2 regions of the Sessilibacter sp. MAH1 genome follow, and region 1 is predicted to be linked to the other one. Evidence: predicted binding sites of a transcription regulator. Region 1 holds the regulator's gene; the other holds the start of a gene.
The links. Region 1 encodes PhoB, which activates phosphate uptake and scavenging genes when phosphate is short. Its sites were predicted from a motif close to TGTCATAAANNTGTAACA; they were not measured.
Positions count from the first base shown of each region.

Region 2: the regulator PhoB is predicted to act here: its motif matches at 3,896-3,913, upstream of ppk1 (polyphosphate kinase 1).

Region 1 is NZ_BAAGIC010000005.1:120,470-130,608, reverse strand. Features, by position in the region: gene phoR (phosphate regulon sensor histidine kinase PhoR) at 1-378, opposite strand, end outside; gene phoB (phosphate regulon transcriptional regulator PhoB) at 435-1,139, opposite strand; gene ubiA (4-hydroxybenzoate octaprenyltransferase) at 1,405-2,286, opposite strand; gene ACYQ28_RS07045 (HU family DNA-binding protein) at 2,546-2,830, shown strand; gene ACYQ28_RS07040 (HDOD domain-containing protein) at 2,912-4,261, opposite strand; gene ACYQ28_RS07035 (hypothetical protein) at 4,355-4,666, opposite strand; gene recG (ATP-dependent DNA helicase RecG) at 4,653-6,749, opposite strand; gene ACYQ28_RS07025 (hydrogen peroxide-inducible genes activator) at 6,915-7,841, opposite strand; gene ACYQ28_RS07020 (sugar nucleotide-binding protein) at 7,998-8,954, shown strand; gene ACYQ28_RS07015 (hypothetical protein) at 9,016-9,273, shown strand; gene ACYQ28_RS07010 (RidA family protein) at 9,557-9,940, opposite strand; gene ACYQ28_RS07005 (RelA/SpoT family protein) at 10,099-10,139, opposite strand, start outside.
Region 2 is NZ_BAAGIC010000001.1:117,583-127,721, forward strand. Features, by position in the region: gene rho (transcription termination factor Rho) at 1-173, opposite strand, end outside; gene trxA (thioredoxin TrxA) at 1,093-1,419, opposite strand; gene ppk1 (polyphosphate kinase 1) at 1,566-3,662, opposite strand; gene ACYQ28_RS00515 (hybrid sensor histidine kinase/response regulator) at 4,036-6,495, opposite strand; gene hemW (radical SAM family heme chaperone HemW) at 6,632-7,792, opposite strand; gene rdgB (RdgB/HAM1 family non-canonical purine NTP pyrophosphatase) at 7,798-8,391, opposite strand; gene ACYQ28_RS00530 (DUF4426 domain-containing protein) at 8,397-8,876, opposite strand; gene metW (methionine biosynthesis protein MetW) at 8,894-9,484, opposite strand; gene metX (homoserine O-succinyltransferase MetX) at 9,488-10,139, opposite strand, start outside.

The sequences.
Region 1 (10,139 bases):
CCGGGCACTTTGGTTCCACCATTGAATGGACGCTTGGTCGTCTAAAATAATCACCGCGTCCTTGAGTGCGGCGGTAGTTTCTTGCACCCGAAGAATCAGTGATTGTAAGCGGTGCTTTTCTTTGTTGTGCCTTTCGCGATTGTTGGAGACCTGGTAATAAACCTCCTCCCAAAAGCCGGTGGCATTGGGCACCTGGCCGATACTGCGAGTGGTTAGCCAACGCTCAAGCTTGCGCATGTTGTACAGCGTCCAAGCGCCGTACAACACATTGGCCAGCAATAAGGTATACAGTGGATAACCAATGACGAGACCAAGTACAGCCGCAACTGCGATAGCGACTAAAAATTGCCGAAATTCAGATACAAAGCCACGATGCACGAGTGATCTCGAGTGATAGGTTTACGACATTAAAGCTCAAGTATAAGCGATTTATCTTAAGCTTTTTCGGTGACTTTGATGGAAAAACGGTAACCGGTGCCACGCACGGTTTGAATAAAGCGGTCGTGGTCGTCTTGAGTTAAGGCTTTACGCAGGCGACGAATGTGAACGTCAACGGTGCGTTCTTCCACATAGACGTTGCCGCCCCAAACGTGGTCAAGCAGTTGGCCGCGAGTGTACACACGTTCTTGGTGGGTTAAGAAGAACTCCAGCAAGCGGTATTCGGTTGGACCCATATCGATGGGTTTCTCGTTGATGGTAACGCGGTGGCTTACCGGGTCGAGTACTAGGCCTTCGACCGAAATTGGGCCACTGGTAGAGGCAGAGTCGGTGCGACGTAAAACTGCTTTTAAGCGAGCGACCAGCTCTCTGGGTGAGAAGGGCTTGGTGATGTAGTCATCAGCGCCGACTTCTAAACCTTGTACCTTGTTGTCTTCCTCGCCTTTAGCGGTAAGCATGATGATTGGAATTTGCGAAGTAACCTCATCGCGCTTGAGGCGACGAGCTAATTCGATACCGCTGGTGCCAGGTAACATCCAATCGAGCAGAATCAAATCTGGCTTTTCATCCACAATCAGGGTGTGTGCCGTCTGCGCATCCATGGCTTCAAGGCATTTATAATCCGCCATTTCAAGTGCTACACGCAGCATATCTCGAATGGAGGATTCATCGTCTACGATCAAAATTGTTTTATCGGCCATGGTTGCACACCGGAATTGTGAATTTAAGGAGGCGTTTTAAGCTGGGTGCATTTAATAAAGGTTTTGTTTCGCTTTTATGACAATCATAGCAATTGGTTGTGATAAATCTGTAATTTGTGTGAAACACACAGGTATATTGGCGAAAACTGTCTAATGAGTTAGTAATTGCCGCAGAATTCATAAGGTTTAGGGCATAAAAATCGTAATGCTTAGATGCCTAAATTTTTAAATGCCTAAATTTTTAAATGCCTAAATTTTTAAATGCTTAAAGCAAATAATCAGCCGCGATCGCCACGAATAAAACCACACCCACCCACTGATTATTCTTAAACGCCTTGAAACATTGCTCCCGCTCGCGATTGCGAATCAAATATTGCTGATACACAAACAAACCCGCGCAAATGGCCACGCCAATGGAATAAATCCAACCCAATTTGGCGTTATCACCGATCAGTATCATGCCGAATAGCGTCAGCACTTGTAGACACCCAGTAATAACCTTGTCCATATCGCCAAACAATACCGCGGTGGATTTCACGCCAATTTTTAAGTCGTCATCGCGATCGACCATGGCGTAGAAGGTATCGTAGGCAATCACCCAGAGCAGATTGGTAAAGTAAATGACCCAAGCGGTTTTTGGCAACGTGTTGGTTTCAGCCGTAAATACCATGGGAATTCCCCAAGAGAATGCAGCACCTAATACGACCTGTGGCATATGCGTGTAGCGCTTGGCAAATGGATAAGCACTGGCGAGTAGTAATGCCGCAAATGACAGCGCAATGGTTTGCCAATTGGTCAGAATCACTAACGCAAAGGCCAAAGCACACAAGGCTATAAAAAGGAACAGTGCATTGCCTTCCGATAGTCTTCCAGCCGCCAGCGGACGTTGGTTGGTACGCTTAACCTTGCCATCAAAGTTGCGGTCGGCGTAATCGTTGATAACGCATCCGGCGGAGCGCATCACAAAGACGCCGAGGGTAAAAATAATTAGGGTGCTGACGCTGGGCTCGCCTTCTGAAGCAATCCAAAGCGCCCAATAAACCGGCCAGAGCAACAATAGACTGCCCACCGGTTTATCCATTCGCATCAATTTTAGGTAGTCGTTCCAGTCGCCGGATTTTGGGGTTACGTATTTCTCAAGATTCATTAATGGCTCGACAAACTTCTTTGGCTATAACTCAAATCGTTAAAATTTGGCTTAAAAACAGGTGGTAAATCAATTTGGCTGCGATCTTACGGCCTTAGCGGCTTGATAAAGCCATAATTTCGACTAAAAAGAAAGCCAGAGGTGTTTAAAGTGCGCGACAAAGCGAGTTATTTAGTTAGGGATTTCTTAACTTGTTTTGAGCGTTGCTGTGGTTTTGAAGAAAGATTTAACAATTACAACAACAGAGAAATCATTCGCCATGCATAAAACTGAATTGGTCAACGCCGTCGCCGAAAGTGCCAACATCACCAAAGAAAAGGCACATGACATCATTTCCACCATTCTCGATGAAATCACCAACGCATTAAGTCGCAACGAGTCGGTTAATATTTTGGGTTTTGGATCGTTTAATCCCAAAACACGAGCCGCTCGCACTGGGCGCAGTCCTGCGACCGGTGAGCCAATCGAAATCACCGCCAGTAACAGCGTGTCTTTTAAGCCCGGAAAACAATTGAAAGATCTAGTCAATCAAGCATCTTCATAGCCGTTCGCGAGTTTTCTTTGCAAAGATCGACGCCACAAAAAAGCCCTCAGATGAGGGCTTTTGGTTATTTGCAAACTGCGATTAATGGCTGAGTTCGTTGGCGATGGTTTCTAGCTCTAGGGCGGATTCAATAATGTTATCGAGGGTTTCGTCTAAATCGGTTTGAGTCAAATGCACGCGGGCGAGCATTTCTGGCGACAGTGGCTGTTTGGGGCCGTCCGCTAAGCCTCTTAAGCACAAGATGCGATGGGAGATGTACAAAAGATTGGCGTAGATGGCGTGCTCACCGTCGTAATCGGGGTTGTCTTGGTGACGTAATGCGGTTACAACCTCCTGCGGCATATTCCACAAATCCATCAACCAAGAGCTTAATTGCTGGCGACTGACGCCAATTTGCTGCTTTTCTACCACCGAGTCATCTACGTGCGGATTGGCATCCCACGATTTGCATAGGCGGTCGAAATACGGTGGAAAGACGTCGGCAATAATCAAATAACCGAAGTTATGAAGTAAGCCAGAAAGATACGCTAGACCAAAACCGGGGCGATGTGGTCGGTCAATGGCCGTGACTAACCCTTCCATGGTGGCGGCCATATAAACCGCGGTGCGCCAGTAGGTTTGTGAGCCGTGTGGGCCTCTGGGAGGAATATCAAGAGTTCGACTCAGAGCAATTCCCAGAGCGAGATTGAGCACCATGTCGAAGCCTAAAACGCGCACTATAGCATCGTGAATTGAGCGAATTTTTCCGGGAGCCGAGTAATAAGGCGATGATGCCCAGCTAACGACTTGCGCGGCGAGGCTGGGGTCGGTTTCAACAATAGACGACAGGTCGCTGATGTCTGCATCCGGGTCTACCCTTAATTTGATGATGCGCTGGGCAGTTTCTGGTAGCGGCGGCATCTCAAGGGTGTCTTCAAGGCGCTGTTTGATGCGAAGTGCGGTGAATTTAGAGACTGACTGCTTAATGTCGGCCACGTCGTTATCGGTGGACATCAAGCCCTGCTCAATTTGAGCAATAGGAATGGCGATATCTAAGCTCGAAGCCTTGTGGGCCATCAACTGATCGAGAGCTTCGTTATCGATCTCAAGCAAATGTGGCGACTTACCGGCGTCCAACAAGATAGGTTCTTGAGCTTTGGTAAGGCGCTCATCAATGACCGTTTCTAAACCACTGATGTTTGGGATCGCTGGAATGCCATCGAGATTCTTCGAGCTGATGTAGTTTTCAACTTCTTTAGCGTCAACTGCGTGCAAATTGCGGCTGGTCAATTGGCAAAGACGCTGTAGATCTAGTAGGCAGTTCGCTGGCACCACCACCAACAACTTACCGCGCTCATCTTCCAATAAAATAGAGCGCGCTGCGTTACTGTCTCGCAGATGGTGGTCGCGGTAATGGTTGGCTGTTGCTGTATCGTTGCTGTATGTGGTCATGGTGTAATTTATCTGCTTGGTGTCCAAGAGTTTTTTAACATTACTTGGGAATTGCACCTCAGTTCCTCGGCTTTATTCTTATAGCTTGAATGTTTACCTATCGATCACGGCTTCAGCTGCCTGCGCAATCTGATTGAGATCAGCGGTGTCCTGCAAATCTAAGTGTAGTTCACTGCTCAGAGATGGCCTTTGAATTTGATGGATTTCTGCCAAATGCTTGTAAAATTGCGTGTGGGTAAAACTTGGCTTACCCAAGTCTTCGCAGTGCTGCAGCGGCGCTTTGCTAATTTCAATAACGGCAAGTGATAGAAATCGTGAAGAAATTGGTAATCGAATTTTCGATTTTGAAGTTCGAGTAAGTCGAAGATGGCTGACGTAAACCGTGACTTCGCTAGACGTCGGCAAACTGCTGACGATGACCCAGCCAACGCTCGATAATGGCGTGGGCCGCGCGAGGATTTTCTTTTTGCAGGGTTTCGCCAATTTCTACTGCTTTGGCGAGCAAGTCTTGGTGGGTATCGAGATTGGCGACGCGAAATTGCACATCACCGGTTTGACGTGTTCCTAACACCTCGCCGGGGCCACGAATTTTTAGGTCTTCTTCGGCGATCACAAAGCCGTCGTTGGTGCTGCGCATAATGTCTAAACGTTTGCGTGCAACCTTGGATAAAGGCTTCTGATACAGCAATACGCAGGAGCTTTCGGCCTCGCCGCGCCCAACTCGACCGCGCAATTGATGCAACTGGGCCAAGCCTAAGCGTTCGGGATTTTCAATCACCATCAGGCTAGCATTTGGCACATCCACGCCAACTTCAATGACCGTTGTCGCCACCAGTAAATCGAGTTGATGCTGCTTGAACGCCTGCATCTGCTCGTCTTTTTCGGCACTGCTTAGGCGGCCGTGAACCAGGCCAATTTTTAGATGGCTAAGCGCTTCGCAGAGCATCTCCCATGTTGCTTGCGCGGCCTGGGCTTGTAGGGTTTCTGAGTCTTCAATCAGTGTGCACACCCAATAGGCCTGACGACCGCTTTCGCAGGCCTGGCCGATTCGCTCAATGACGCTGTCGCGACGATTCTGAGCAATGACGGCGGTAGTAACGGGTTTTCGGCCTGGCGGTAATTCGTCAATGCTGGAAATATCAATATTCGTGTAAAAACTCATTGCCAAGGTTCTTGGAATGGGGGTGGCGGTGAGCGACAGTTGGTGTGCCGAGGTTTTACTTTTCTGTTGTAATGCTAAGCGTTGATGAACGCCAAAACGGTGTTGCTCATCGATGATGGTCAAGGCAAGATCGTGAAATTCCACACCCTCTTGAAACAAGGCCTGAGTGCCAACCACCACCAAAGCTTCGCCGGATGAGATCGCCTCGTTTTGCAGTCGCCTTTCTTTAACACCTTGGCGGCCGACTAACCAGGCACAACGAATACCCAAACCTTCTTCAAACCACCGCGTAAAGTTGCGAAAGTGCTGTTCGGCAAGAATTTCTGTCGGCGCCATCAGCGCGGTCTGCTTGCCTTGAGCCGCGGCTTGAATCGCGGCCATGGCCGCTACCAAGGTTTTACCACTACCTACATCACCTTGCACTAGTCGTCGCATGGGTGTGTGTGTGACGAGATCGGTACAGATTTCGTCAATCACGCGCGCTTGGGCGTTGGTGAGGGTAAAGCCCACAAAATCGAGCAATTTTCGCTCTAGCTGTTTTGCGCGTGGCAGCGCGTAGGCGTCGTGAGTATTCCCACGGAGCTTTTGTTCGCGCAGGCTTAGGTGGTGCGCCAGTAATTCTTCCAGCGCTAGGCGTTTTTGTAATGGGTGCAGACCCAGGCTCAGTTCGTAAAGATTGGCGTCTACGGGCGGTCGATGCAGATACAGGAGCGCTTGAGAGAGTGTTTGTAGCTGGTGCGTTTCTAAAAACTTTGAATCGATCAGTTCGTTGACTTGACCAGATTTTAGTCGTGATACCAGTTGATCGGTGAGTTGTAACCAACGCTTTTGTGTTAAGCCATCGGTACTTGGGTAAATTGGCGTAAGTCGATCTGGAAGCTCGTAATGTTGTTCATGCTCGGGTACTAGAACCTCAACTTCCGGATGGAAAAACTCTACACCGGTGGCGCCTCGTTTTACTTCGCCACAAACACGAACTTGAGTATCGGTTGCCAGACGCTCCTTCTGGGCGGCTGTAAAATGAAAAAATCGCAAACAAACGCTGCCGGTATCGTCTCGCACCTTGCACACAAGGCTGCGTTTTTTACCATAGGCAACATGGGCCGAAACCACGACACCTTCAATTTGTGCGTAGGTACTCGGCCTGAGCTCGGCAACATCGGTAATTTGGGTTTGGTCGATATAACGGATGGGCAGATGAAATAATAAATCTCTAAAGCAAGTAATGCCTAACTTCGCGAGCTTTTCCTCCATTTGCGGCCCGACGCCTTTCAAGTGGGTAATAGGTGTCAGTTCGAAGGTGCTTTCTAGAGGTGAAGCCTGCATGAGCGAAACTTAGTCTCTGTGCGACTTGGCGAAGTAAAACATGAAAAGTACTGTGTTTTTATCCATGAAAATGGATTAAAAACTAATTGTGAGAAAAGGTCAAAAGAGAAATGTCGCTGGCAAAAATTCGAACATAAAAAAGCCCCTTTTGCAGGGGCCAAAAACTTAAACTGTGCGATCGAGCTGGCATTGGTTAATGGCTTGACGCAGCACATCGACGGCTTTATGGCGAGGGAAGCTCGCGCGCCACGCCAGTGCTACGGTTCGCGTTGGCGCTTGGCCGGCAAAAGATCTCACCACGAGGCGGTCGTTGTTATAAAACGGACTGGTCGCGGCGGACGCTGGTAAAATGGTAATGCCAAGGCCCGACGCAACCATGTGACGCAAAGTTTCTAACGAACTGCCTTCGGCTGCGGTGCGAATTTTAGACGTGTTAGTTTCATTATCCGCCGAAGGACGAATATTGGGACATGCCTCAAAGACTTGATCTCTGAAACAGTGACCTTCACCGAGTAGTAAAATATTGTGGCCGTCGAGATCTTGAGTCTCAATGGTTTGTTTATCTTCGAGCGGATGGCCTTTATGAACTAATACGACGAAGGGCTCATCGTACAAAGGTTGGGTTACCACATCGGCTTCGGTAAAAGGTAGAGCTACAATAATGACATCCAGCTCGCCGTTTCGCAGTCTATGGCGTAAGGTCGCCGTAAAACCTTCTTCTACATACAACGGCATTTCGGGAGCGCGACGAATTAATTCGGGAATAAAGTGTGGTAATAGGTAGGGACCAATGGTGAAAATCGCGCCAACCTGTAACGGACTTTTGAGTTGGTCTTTACCAGCGGTAGCCATATCTTTAATGGCAGAAGTTTGTTCCAACACCAACTGTGCTTGGCTAACAATGGTTTCGCCTAATGGCGTTGGCTTTACGCGTGTTTTGGAACGCTCAAATAAGGCAACACCTAACTCTTCTTCTAGTTTTTTTACGGCGATACTTAAAGTCGGCTGGGATACAAAGCATTTTTCCGCTGCTCGGCCAAAATGTTGCTCCTGCGCCAGTGTTACTATGTAACGTAATTCCGTGAGGGTCATTGTTAAAGGCTCTTCGACTTGCTGAATTGATGAATATTATCTATTTAAAACTAGATTACCCCGTATTTTCAATTTTGGCTATCGATTCGGCGGGTTTAATTTATTTTATTAAGATATTGGTTAAATAAATATTTTTTATTAACTTTCTGTAAATATATGACAAGTAATTCACCACCTGAAAAAAACAAACTTTCACTGTTATGGCTGGGTTTTGGTCAAATTGGAAGGCAGTTTTCCACTCTTAGTAGCGCTTCGAGCTTTGACATAACAGCATTGACTAGAAATTGTTCACAGGTAGATTTATCTGCCAACCCAATACACGATAGTCCTAATTTATCGAAATTTAGCTCATCTGTGCACTATTTATGTTCAAGTGTGCAAGAAACCCATAACTACGAGCATTTATTCGACAACCCCAATTTATCGGTGGTTATTTCGTTAACACCAAAAACTCGCAGCGATCAAGGTTACCGCGAAGCCTACGTTGAGCCTATTGTAGAACTTTCTAATTTAATTAAACGTAAAAATATTACACCTAAACGAGTTGTCTTTGTGTCGAGTACTAGCGTTTACGCTCAAGACGACGGCAGCGTTGTGGATGAATCAAGCGCCACAACGCCAGTCGGTTTTGCTGGTGCTCGAATGCTTGAAGCCGAACAAGTCTTGCTAAACGCCTGTTCTACAGCTGTGATTGTTCGATTCTCAGGCATTTATGGGCCGGGGCGCTTCCGCTTGCTCGATTCGGTGCTTCAAGGCCAGTCATCGCCTGGGCCAGGATTTGGCGTAAACGCTTACACTAATCGAATCCATCAATACGATTGTGCACAAGTTATTGCTCATGTACTTACGCTCGAACAGCCAGAATCGATCTATATTGGTAGCGATGATGTCTCGTGCACCGGTGGCGAGATAAAACGGTATTTGGCGTCGGCCATGGGAGTTGAATACGCAGAAGAGCCTATATTGCCAAGTAACGAAAATCAGCTCAGATACACGGGTAAGCGGCTGAGTAATCAGCGTCTTAAGAATTCAGGATATGAATTTCTGTACCCGAGTTTTCGTGAGGGTTATCCAGAAATTTTAGAAGAGTATTTGAGAAGTAAAAAAGCCTAGTTTGGTGAGGCTTATCAAAAAAATAAGCCACACCAAAGTAATCTAGCTGTTAGGTAAATTTGTGACTGACCAACAAATTTTAGTAACTTGTATTTCTACTTTTTGGATAGGGGTATTCGCCTTTATAAAAGTAGGAAATATGTATAATGGCAAACCGTTTAGTGATGGACCGTCTTTAATTCCTATCATACCAATCTTTCCAGTTATAGCATTGCTGATTGGCATTTATATAAATAAGATCCTGCCATATGCGGGTGCGGTATTGTTTGTTATTACGCACTTTGGCTATATTGCATATGTGTTGTATAAAAAAGACTAAATATTCTTGAGCAAGAAATAGAATTTAATTCAGGGAATATCAACAGAGGAAGTGCCGAAGTTGTTCTTTTGCATCTATTTCTTTGCGATGATAGTCAAATCAAAACGTCAGATTATTTTGGTTAAACTAAAGTAATGATAGGTAGGTATAAAGTTTCAAATAGCTTCCCCATACCTAACCATTTCGTGCATGGGAACCATGGGCTGCGGCTTCAAGTTGCGCATGCGCTGCGCGCATTGTTGAACAACTTTCACCTCCACCCATGGTCCCATGACGCCAGGCGTTAGATAACCGCTACTGCATCGGCTTCAATAAGCGCCGCCTTGGGTAATTCACTAACGCCAATTGCCGCTCGCGCTGGGTAAGGCTGGCTAAAGTATGCTGACATAACTTCGTTAACTTGCGCGAAGTTGCTCAGATCGGTTAGGTAAATGTTCAGTTTTACGATGTCTTTAAGGTCACCGCCGGCAGCTTCAATAACCGCAGCCAGATTTTTAAAAACTTGATGAGCCTGTTCGGTAAAGTTCTCAGACACCATTTGCATGGTTTCAGGAACCAAAGGAATTTGGCCCGACATGTAAACGGTATTGTTAACCTTGATGGCTTGAGAATAGGTACCGATCGCCGCTGGCGCATTATCGGTGTGAATGGTCGCTCTGTTTGTCATAGTCGCCCCCTGAGTTGTTAAGTGTTGCGACTAGGCCAAGTTATACGTTGGTATCGCCAGTCTTTGAATCCTGATGTGGTATCAGAATGTTAGCAAAGCCTAGCGGGGCCGCCGCGAAAGAAATCCGGCAGTATATAGTGGTTTTTGGTGCTGGCAAGTCAGTTTTTGTGTCGGCTGACGCGGATTACGGTTTTTAGTA
Region 2 (10,139 bases), on a different contig from region 1:
AGGATTTCAAGTACACCGTCGCCATAAATATCTTCTCCGCCTTTTGCGTGGCGTTTAAGAATGTTGAAGATGATGTCTTGTTTTCGCGACCGAGCCATGTTTTCGAGGCCCATCTCTGTTGCGATATTAATAAGTTCCTCGATGGGTTTCGTTTTTAGGTCTGTTAAATTCATAGGTAATTGAAGTCTTAGGGGTGGGCGCCGTACGAGCAAGTTCTCGATACGGATTGATTAACGATTGGTTTGTATAAACCGGTTAGTGAAAATTGTTCTGATAAAAAATTGTTTCAAAATTTGCGAATCGCATAAAAGGTATTTTAATTTTCGGCATTCATAGAAATTAACTTAGGAAATTCGACAAAACGAAGCAATTTGAGTTGCTCTTTCATAAACGTTAGGTCGTTAAGATTATCAATTGAGTCAATTAAATCCTTGACGCGAATGGCTTCGATAAAACACCAGTATTTTTGCGAGGTATAATTTTTTATGCCTAACGCTACGTGGTTTTCAGCGTTTATTTGAGTGTTTTACTGGCGTTACCGAGCGACTAAAACACGGCTAATTGTTCTTATTTACGCAATTGATTTTGATATAAGAAAATCAATTGAAATTTTCAAATGTTATAGCGTATTAATGTCTTTGACCTTAATACAAGGAGCAACTGATTAACGGATAAATTAATCGGTCGTTCCAATAAATGTTCCGTAATCCAAAAGGGTTTATTGCATGTGATTTTATTGTTATGCAATAAACATAATTGGTTTTTATGTCGTTAATTTTAAATTGTATACCCGGTGCTCATTCAGTATGGCAAACATCTCGGAAAAGTTTGGAGGACATCAATAATCAGAGTCGATAGAAAGTATTCAAATGGAAATTAAGGCTTTCTAGGACGAAGGCATCACTCGGAATTTATGGGGAGTGTGCAGACCTGCAAACTTGAGGCAAGAGTATGACTGGGCAGAAACAAAACAAGTATAGCGATAAGTTCGGGCGAGTGCAAAACGGTGTTTTAAATTTCTTCAAAATTTTGATCACATTTTTGGTAATCAAAAGAATTTTCGGCCGGTTTGCACTGCTTCGCCCTTACGTATTACAGCGCGCTGTCGATAAAATCGATAAGCTGCTGCTTAGACAATGCGCCCACTTTGGTAGCTTCTAAATTTCCGTTTTTGAAAATCATCAGCGTTGGAATGCCACGGATATTAAATTTAGAGGCGGTTTCTTTGTGCGCATCTACGTCCATTTTGCAGATGGTCACTTTGCCGTCGTATACACCCACCAATTCTTCAAGAATGGGTGCAATCATTTTACAGGGGCCACACCAGGTCGCCCAGAAGTCCACCAAAACAGGACCTTCTGCACCTAGGACTTGCTCTTCAAAAGTGTCGTCAGTGATCTGTAGGATCGCTTCACTCATGTTCTTGTCTCCGTTTAATTCTGTTTGCCCGTTGGCTAGATAGGGTAATAGGGCAGGGATGATAAGGACTGTAAGGCTCAAGGACAAGCGCTTAATCGTTCTTGTGCTAGGAGTTTTTTAAGTCACAGTCCATATTTTATGTTTGTTTAATTCTTCAGCGACTGTAAAAGGCGATTCTGCACGCCATCGTCTAAATCCCTCTTCGTTTGAGGGGTGTATTCACCATCACTACCTAACACCCAACTTTGGGATTTGTCTTCCAAATAGGCTTCCAAATCGTATAGCACACGGTTTGCCAAGCTGGATGATTGGATCGGAAAACAAACTTCAACACGTCGGTTGAGGTTGCGTTCCATCAAATCCGCCGAGCCACAATAAATGGAAGGTTGTGCATTTGCAAAGTAGTAGGTGCGAGTATGCTCTAAAAAGCGTCCGACAATGGATTTTACGCGAATGTTTTCCGACACGCCTGGAATACCTGGGCGTAAACAACACATGCCGCGAATGATCAAATCAATAGATACGCCGTGTTGGCTGGCGCGGTACAGGGCATGAATGATGTCAGGCTCTGTTAGACCGTTCGCTTTCATAATAATTCGGGCTTTATTACCCGCATTAGCAGCCGTGATTTCTTGTTCGATCAGCTCAATTAATCCTGCTTTTAACGTAAATGGCGCATTTAGTACCCGCTTTATACGCTCTATTTTGCCCATACCGGTTAATTGTTGGAAAACTTTGTGAACGTCCGCACAAATATCTTCGTCGGCCGTTAAAAGTGAATAATCGGTGTAAAGACGAGAAGTGCCAACGTGGTAGTTACCGGTACCCAAGTGCACATAACGGCGCAATTTTTTACCTTCGCGACGTACGATTAAAATCATTTTTGAGTGGGTTTTGTAGCCAACCACGCCATAAACCACAACAACGCCCGCAGCTTGTAATTCAGCGGCAAGGGCAAGGTTCTCTTCTTCATCGAAGCGTGCTCGCAATTCAACGACAGCGGTTACTTCCTTTCCATTTCGTGCTGCCTCTAGCAACGCATGTACGATCGGAGAATTGTCGCCGGTTCGATAGAGCGTTTGTTTAATCGCTAACACATCAGGGTCGACGGCCGCCTGACGAATGAGATCAATCACCGGTGTGAACGACTCAAACGGATGCATGAGCAGATAATCTTTTTTGGCAATAGAAGTAAACATGCTTTTTCGGTCGCGCAGACCTTTGGGGATACCCGGTGTAAACGACGGATAACTCAGGTCGGGGCGATTGACTAAGCTTGGAATGCGCATCAGTCTTTTTAGATTTACTGGGCCGTTCACTTGATAAAGATTGCTGCGATCGAGCTTGGTTTTTTCTAACAAAATATCAATCAGCGCGTCGGGGCAATCGTCGGCCACTTCAAGGCGAATGGCGCGACCAAATCGACGTGACGCCAATTCGCCTCTTAACGCCAAGGCTAGGTCGGCAACACCCTCCATATCCACATCCAAATCGGCGTTGCGTGTAATACGAAATTGATAGCAGCCTTTAACCGTCATGCCCGGAAATAACGAATCAACATGGGCGTGAATCATCGACGATAAAAACACGAAGTTGTCGCCACCTTCGCACAGTTCATCCGGTATGCGAATAACGCGATCGAGAGATCTCGGCGCGGGCACAATTGCTAAACCGGTTTCGCGACCAAAGGCGTCTTTGCCTTCAAGAGAGACAATGAAGTTCAAACTCTTGTTAACCAGCAACGGAAACGGGTGTGCGGGATCGAGTCCAATGGGACTGCTAACGGGGATGATGTTTTCTTTGAAGAAGGTTTTTACCCAGTCTTTTTGAGCGTCAGACCAATCACCTCGGCGAACAAAATGAATGTTTTCTTTTTGCATCTCCGGGATAAGTTGTTCATTCAAGATTTTGTACTGATGTTCAACCAGTGGGTGACACATTTCGCTAATTTTGTGCAACACCTCTTCTGGCGGTAAACCGTCAAGGCCAGCACGTTCTTGTTCTAAATCGATACGCGAGAATAGCCCCGATACTCGGATTTCGAAAAATTCATCCAAGTTGGAGCTGAAAATAAGCAAAAATTTGAGTCGCTCCAACAGAGGATGACCATAATCGAGAGCCTGTAATAAAACCCGCTGGTTAAATTTCAGATGACTGATTTCTCGATTGATGTAGAAATCTGGATTATTTAAAGATATTGGCTGAGTGTCTGGATCTTTTTTACTAGCTTGGTCTTGTGACATGGGTTGACTATCTTCTAAGAGCCGTTAGCCACTAATGCAATTGGCTAAACAATTTGCTGGAATTCGTTTTCATAGGTATTTGGCTGATTCAAGTTAACCACATCGGTAATCGAGCTGTTACGCCAAATTTGATAACACTAATTTATTGAAGTTTTCGAAAAATTGAAACTCGCAGAATCAATTTCTTCATATTCATTGAATGATTAAAGAACTTTAAAAGTTTAGCCAATGCGTATGACATATTAAGGTCAGAATAAACGGTTATTGATATTGTCGCGAGCAATAAATCGTGTTGAGAAATTTTCCCGATGAACTATGAGGCTTGTCTAAAATAGTTGGCGAACACGGCCATATTCGCTAACTGCAAATCAACTCAGGCTTTTGATTCTGAAGTTTCAATCTCTAATTCATGTATGGCCGTCAACAAACTTTGCATCGACATAGGTTTGGTCAGATAGTAGTTCATGCCCGAGGCAAACACGGCTGTTTGGTGTTCGGCCAAAACGTGGGCCGTCAAAGCAATGATGGTAATTGGGACCCGTTGATTTTCGCGTTCAAATTCGCGAATCAAACGCGCCGCTTGAAAGCCGTCCATTTCAGGCATTTCACAATCCATTAAGATCATGTCAAAAGGTACTGGCGCATTTATTACCGCATCAACGGCAAGTCGGCCATTTTCCACAACGGTAGGAATCGCCTTTAGCTTTTTCAACATGCCTTTTATAACCATTTGATTCACCGAATTATCTTCGGCGACCAAGACTTTTAAACCGGAAATAAATTCTGACGTTTTGGTGACGGGCTTTGGCGTATTCTTGGATTTAAATGAGCTTTGCTTGCCAGAAAGAATATCAAATAACGAATGCTCAAGCTGATTCAGCATCAAGGGCTTGGGTAGCTGTGCTTCTAGCGACAAAAAAGTACTTTGTTCAATTTGCGAAAAGATTTCGTTTACCCATTGGTTCTTCTGCGGCTGACTAATACTCACCGAAGAAATGGTAATGATTGGTATTGGCTTTGGCGCTCGCGAAAATTGTTTGAGCGAATTTAACAATTTTTGAAAATGTTCTTGAGTGGTTAGCTCAGTGAACGGTTTGGCTAAACTATTTTCTAAATAGCGATTAATATCGATAATAACAACGTCTACATTATTTGCAGCATTTAAATCATTTAGGCTGAAATAGTTGCGGTTGCTTTTCCAGTAATCAAATTTTCGAGTAATAATTTCTTGATAAAAATCGGTAATGCCTAAAAACAAGATGGAGTTTTGAGTTTTCCATTTTGATAAATCATCGGGATTAAAGACTTGGTTTTTGAGGAGTAAGGGGTTGACGTCTAATTGGATGTGAAATTTTATTTGTGTGCCTCTGGGGTGATTTATACAGGCGGCAATGTCGCCATTCATCATCTCGACCAGATGTTTACAAATGGCTAAACCTAAGCCGGTGCCGCCGTATTTTCGGGTCGTACTATTGTCACCCTGCTGGAAGGGTTCAAACAATAATTTGGCTTGATCTAGGTTAATACCAGTACCTGAGTCTTCTACCGAAAAGTGAATATCATATTCATGTTGTTGTTTTGATTTCAGCGATACATCCAAAAATACGTAGCCACGTTCGGTAAACTTTAAGGCATTGCTGATTAAATTATTCAGAATTTGTCGTATCCGTGTAGGATCGCCCAAATAATGGCTGGGAATATCCGGGGCAATTCGCGATATTAATTCAATATTTTTATGATTGGCTTGGCGAGCGAAGAGTTGTAAGCAGTCGTTAATAACTTCTTCTAATGAAAATTCAATATGCTCTAAGTGAAGTTTATTGGCTTCGATTTTAGAGTAGTCAAGAATGTCATTGATGATGGTTAATAAACTGTTGCCTGATCGATAAATAACATCGAGCTGCTTTTTTTGTTCGCGATCTAATGGGGAATCTTTTAACAGCTCAATCATGCCGAGCACGCCGTTCATGGGGGTGCGTATTTCGTGGCTCATGGTTGCTAAAAAATGGCTTTTTGCGCGGTTTTCGGCTTCGGCGATGGTTTTTTGTTTGCGCGATTCGATTTTCTCTAAGGTTTCTAGACGCAGTTTTTCTTCCATGATTTGTCGGCGTTCTATATCTTGCAGCAGTGTTTCGCGCATAGTGTTGAAGGCTTCGACGATGTTATCGAGTTCATCGGTATGTTTGTGGTGAACTCGATTGAGTTTCAGTGGTGATTCTAAGTTATTTAAATTAACGCGCTTTGCAAACTCGGCGATAGACTCCATGTGCCGGGTTAGCAGCTTACGAATGAGCAGTAACAACAGCAGCGCAATAACAAAGGTTTGAATCCCCTGGAATAATGCGGTCACGCCCGTGCGTTGAATAAGGTTGTGTTTTAACCGGGCTAGGCTTGCGGTGACTTGCAATTGACCCAGACTTTGTTCGGTGAGATTTTTCTCTCGATACACCAAATCGTAAGTTTTTATCAGCAAATCGGAATCATTAAATTGCAGTAGGCTGATTCCCGAGACGATCTCGCGCTGTTGTTTATTCCAATCCGTCCACACTACTTTCGCCTGAATAACATCTTCGACATCCAGTAGGCTATTAACCTGGATGATTAGCTGTTCTTCGTCGAAGGACCAAAGACTACTGGTGATGCTTGGCAACAGGCTGATTTTGACTTGGTCAATACGTTTGTTAAGAAGTGAGAGGTCGTTTTGGTAGCCGATGTAGACGCTAATTAAGGTGGCCGCAAGAGCGATAGCCGTAGTGATGAGAATGACCAACGACAGCAATCGATAGGCAATCGAGTTTTTGAATTTATGAACAAATTTCTGCCGATCGATCATGACATCACAGTTTCTCGGTTTTCCGTGCAATCCATTTCATCGATTATCTTAGCAGCTTTGCTGGCGAATTTGGGCTTGGTTTTTTGTACTGATTTGATCCAAATTATTGTGCGTGGTGTTCTGGTGGAGCCGTGATCTACAAGAAGTAATCCAACGTGTTGTTCAAATATTTAAGCCCCAGATCCGTAGGTTTTATGGTCTCGACACCCGAACGATCGACAATTTCGATCAATCCCTTGTTAATAGGCGCGGTTAGATTCAGTTTGTTGAGTTCGAGTCCCGTTCTGCCTTGGTATAAGGAGACATCCACACCCTCGACCAGACGTAAACTATTCATAAAAAACTCTAAGGGCAATTCGTCTTTCGACACAATTTTTTGGTTAGCGGTAAACCCGAGCAAAGAATCTTTTTTGAGATAGTCTGCCGGAAGACGCGTTTTCCAGTAGCGCTCAATAGTATTTTGTTCAGTATGGGTGATCTTGCCGTGAGCGCCTGCGCCAATAGCGAGGTAATCGCCAAACTGCCAATAATTTAGATTGTGCTTTGATCGGCTCGACGGGCTTTTCGCGTAGGCAGAGATCTCGTATTGCTGGTAGCCGTGTTCTTGTAGGCGAGCCAAGCCGAATTCTTGAATATCCGCGAGGCAATCTTCTTCGGGTAGTTGCGGTGGGCGGGAATAAAACTCGGTGTTGGCTTCGATGGTTAATTGGTACCAAGACAGATGATCCGGCTCGAATCTCGCTGCCATATCGATATCACGAAGCGCCTGCTCGACGGTTTGACCCGATAAACCATGCATTAAATCGAGATTAAGACGCGTAAAACCCGCCTGTTTTGCCATCTCGATGGCTCTCTGAGCGTCGGTATCGTTATGAATGCGACCGAGTTTGATGAGATGCTCAGGTTGAAACGATTGAATTCCAAGTGAGAGGCGATTCACGCCCGCGCGAAAAAAATCCGCGAATTTGGCCTGCTCTGCGGTTCCCGGATTAGCCTCAAGGGTAATCTCAATAGCCTCGTCGAAGCCAATCATACGCTCGGCTTGCTCAATAATTGTGCCGATGGTTTTGGCAGTGAATAAACTCGGTGTGCCACCGCCAAAAAAGATACTCGAAATCTTTCGGCCGTAAGTATATTGCCGCTCCAGAGTTAAATCGTCCAAAAGCTTAGTAAGATATTCTTGCTCAGGAATCTCATTGCCACCGGCGTGGGAGTTAAAGTCGCAGTAAGGGCATTTGCGTACACACCAAGGAATGTGAACGTACAGGGCCAACGGAGGCAGGGCAAGTTTAGTCACAGTACTTATTGCGCCTTAAGTTCAGCCAGTAATTTTTGCAGAGCGATGGCTCTATGGCTTATGGCACTTTTTTGTTCTTTGCTGAGCTGCGCGGCTGCGCAACCGTGCGTTGGCACCCAAAATACCGGGTCGTAACCAAAACCAAAATCACCTTGTGGAGCACGTAAAATTTCACCGCACCATTGGCCGCAAACGACCGTTGGTGTTGGGTCTTGCCAGTGCGTCACCAAGGCCAAGGCGCAAACAAAGTGAGCGCTGCGATCAGTTTCATCGCTCAATTCTGCAAGCAGTTTTTGATTATTCTCAGAGTCGCCACCGCCGCTGTATCTGGCCGATTGAATTCCGGGGGCGCCATTTAATGCAGTTACACACAGACCCGAATCGTCGGCCAGTGCGGCCAAGCCAGAAATTTTAGATGCATGACGGGCTTTGATGAGAGCGTTTTCGATAAAGCTCAGACCGGTTTCGTCAGCGTCGGCAATGTTAAATTCCGACTGTGCTAACACGTTTACATTGAACGGCGACAGCAGCAGAGATAACTCTTTCAACTTGCCAGCATTGTTGCTGGCTAGGACGAGCTTTTCAGGCAGTTTAAGCATATTCACTATTGAGATTTATAGAGTTTTTTATTGAATTGAACGCGAATTGCCTTGTCGTGGCCTTCGGGTGTGACCTTCAAATAGAAATTGTAGATTTCTTCGTCGAGGTGTCGTACCGGCGCTATGTAGTAGACCGTGTTGCCTTCGTTGATGGTTTTAAATTCAAGAGTTTGCGACTGCTGAAGCAGGTTGGATGCTTCACCCTCGATCGAAGCGGGAATACCCAGGGATTCGGTTTCCTTACCATCAACAGTGACGACTACGTTGAGCAGTGCTCGATCGGCACCACGAATTAATCCGTATTGCTCGGCGATATCGGGTTTGATGAACTCACTGGGAAACACACTGTAGACGATCTTGTAACCGTCTTCTGTCACAGAGCGTTCGTCGGCTGCTTGGCTCGATGCCGATGCCATAAGCAAGCTGAGCAGTGCAGTGCCAAGCCCTGCAATCCAGAATGTACGATGTGTGTGACGGTTTAACATGATGAATGTCCTCGTGACTAACTCAAATGATAGATCGCGGTTTCGCCAAACAGATTGGGCAGAACCTGCGAGCCAAATTGGTCGATGCTGTTATCGGTTACCACTTGGCGATGAAGCACTTTGATGTTCTTTTGGCGGCAGAGTATTTCAAAGTCTTTAAAGGTACAAAAGTGGATGTTGGGTGTGTTGTACCATTCATAGGGCAAAAAGTCGGAAACCGGCATCTTGCCTTGCAATGCCAAATATAAGCGCGCGCGCCAATGACCAAAGTTTGGAAATGTCACTATGCATTCTTTACCAATGCGTAACATTTCGTTGAGCAATAGATCTGGATAGCGCATGGTTTGCAGTGCTTGGGTCATGATGACCGTATCAAAACTGGCGTCGGCAAAATTTTGCAGGCTGCGCTCATCAAGATCGTGTTCGATAACGTTTACGTCTTTATCGATACATTGGTTGATATGATCTTCGTCGATTTCCAAGCCATATCCAAAGATGGATTTGTCTTGGGTCAGTTGCGCGAGCAGCGTACCGTCGCCGCATCCTAGATCGAGCACACGACTATTGGGAGAGACCCAATTGGCAATAATGTCTAAATCAATTCTCATCGCTTAGACCTCAATTCGTTTTAAATAGCGTGAAAATACCTGCTGATAGCGCTCGTTCGGTACCAAAAAGGCGTCATGACCATGGCTGGATTCGATTTCGGCGTACACCACGGGTTTTTGTGCCGCGATTAGTGCATCGGCGATTTCTCGGGAGCGTTCGGGCGAGAAGCGCCAATCGCTGGAAAAAGAGATGACTAGATACTTACAGCGAGCTTCGGCAAACGCCTTTGCTGGATCGTTTTCATATTCACGACTCAAGTCGAAGTAATCCAAGGCCCGGGTCATAAGAATGTAAGTGTTAGCGTCGAAGGTTCCGGAGAATTGTTCGCCTTGATACTTCAGGTAGCTTTCAATTTGAAACTCAACCAACTCTTCATTGCCCAGCTCGAAGTTGCCGCTTTTTAACTCGCGCCCAAATTTCTCGCCCATACCATCGCCAGATAAGTAAGTGATATGGCCGATCATACGAGCCACTGCCAAACCTTGTTTGGGATAGGTGTTGTGCTTTAAGTAGTGGCCGTCTTTGAAGTCTGGATCGGACGTAATTGCCTGTCGTGCGGTCTCGTTAAATGCGATATTTTGCGCGGAAAGCTTCATCGCCGAGGCAATAATAACGCAGTGGCGCAACCGGTTTGGATATTCCAGTGACCAGCGC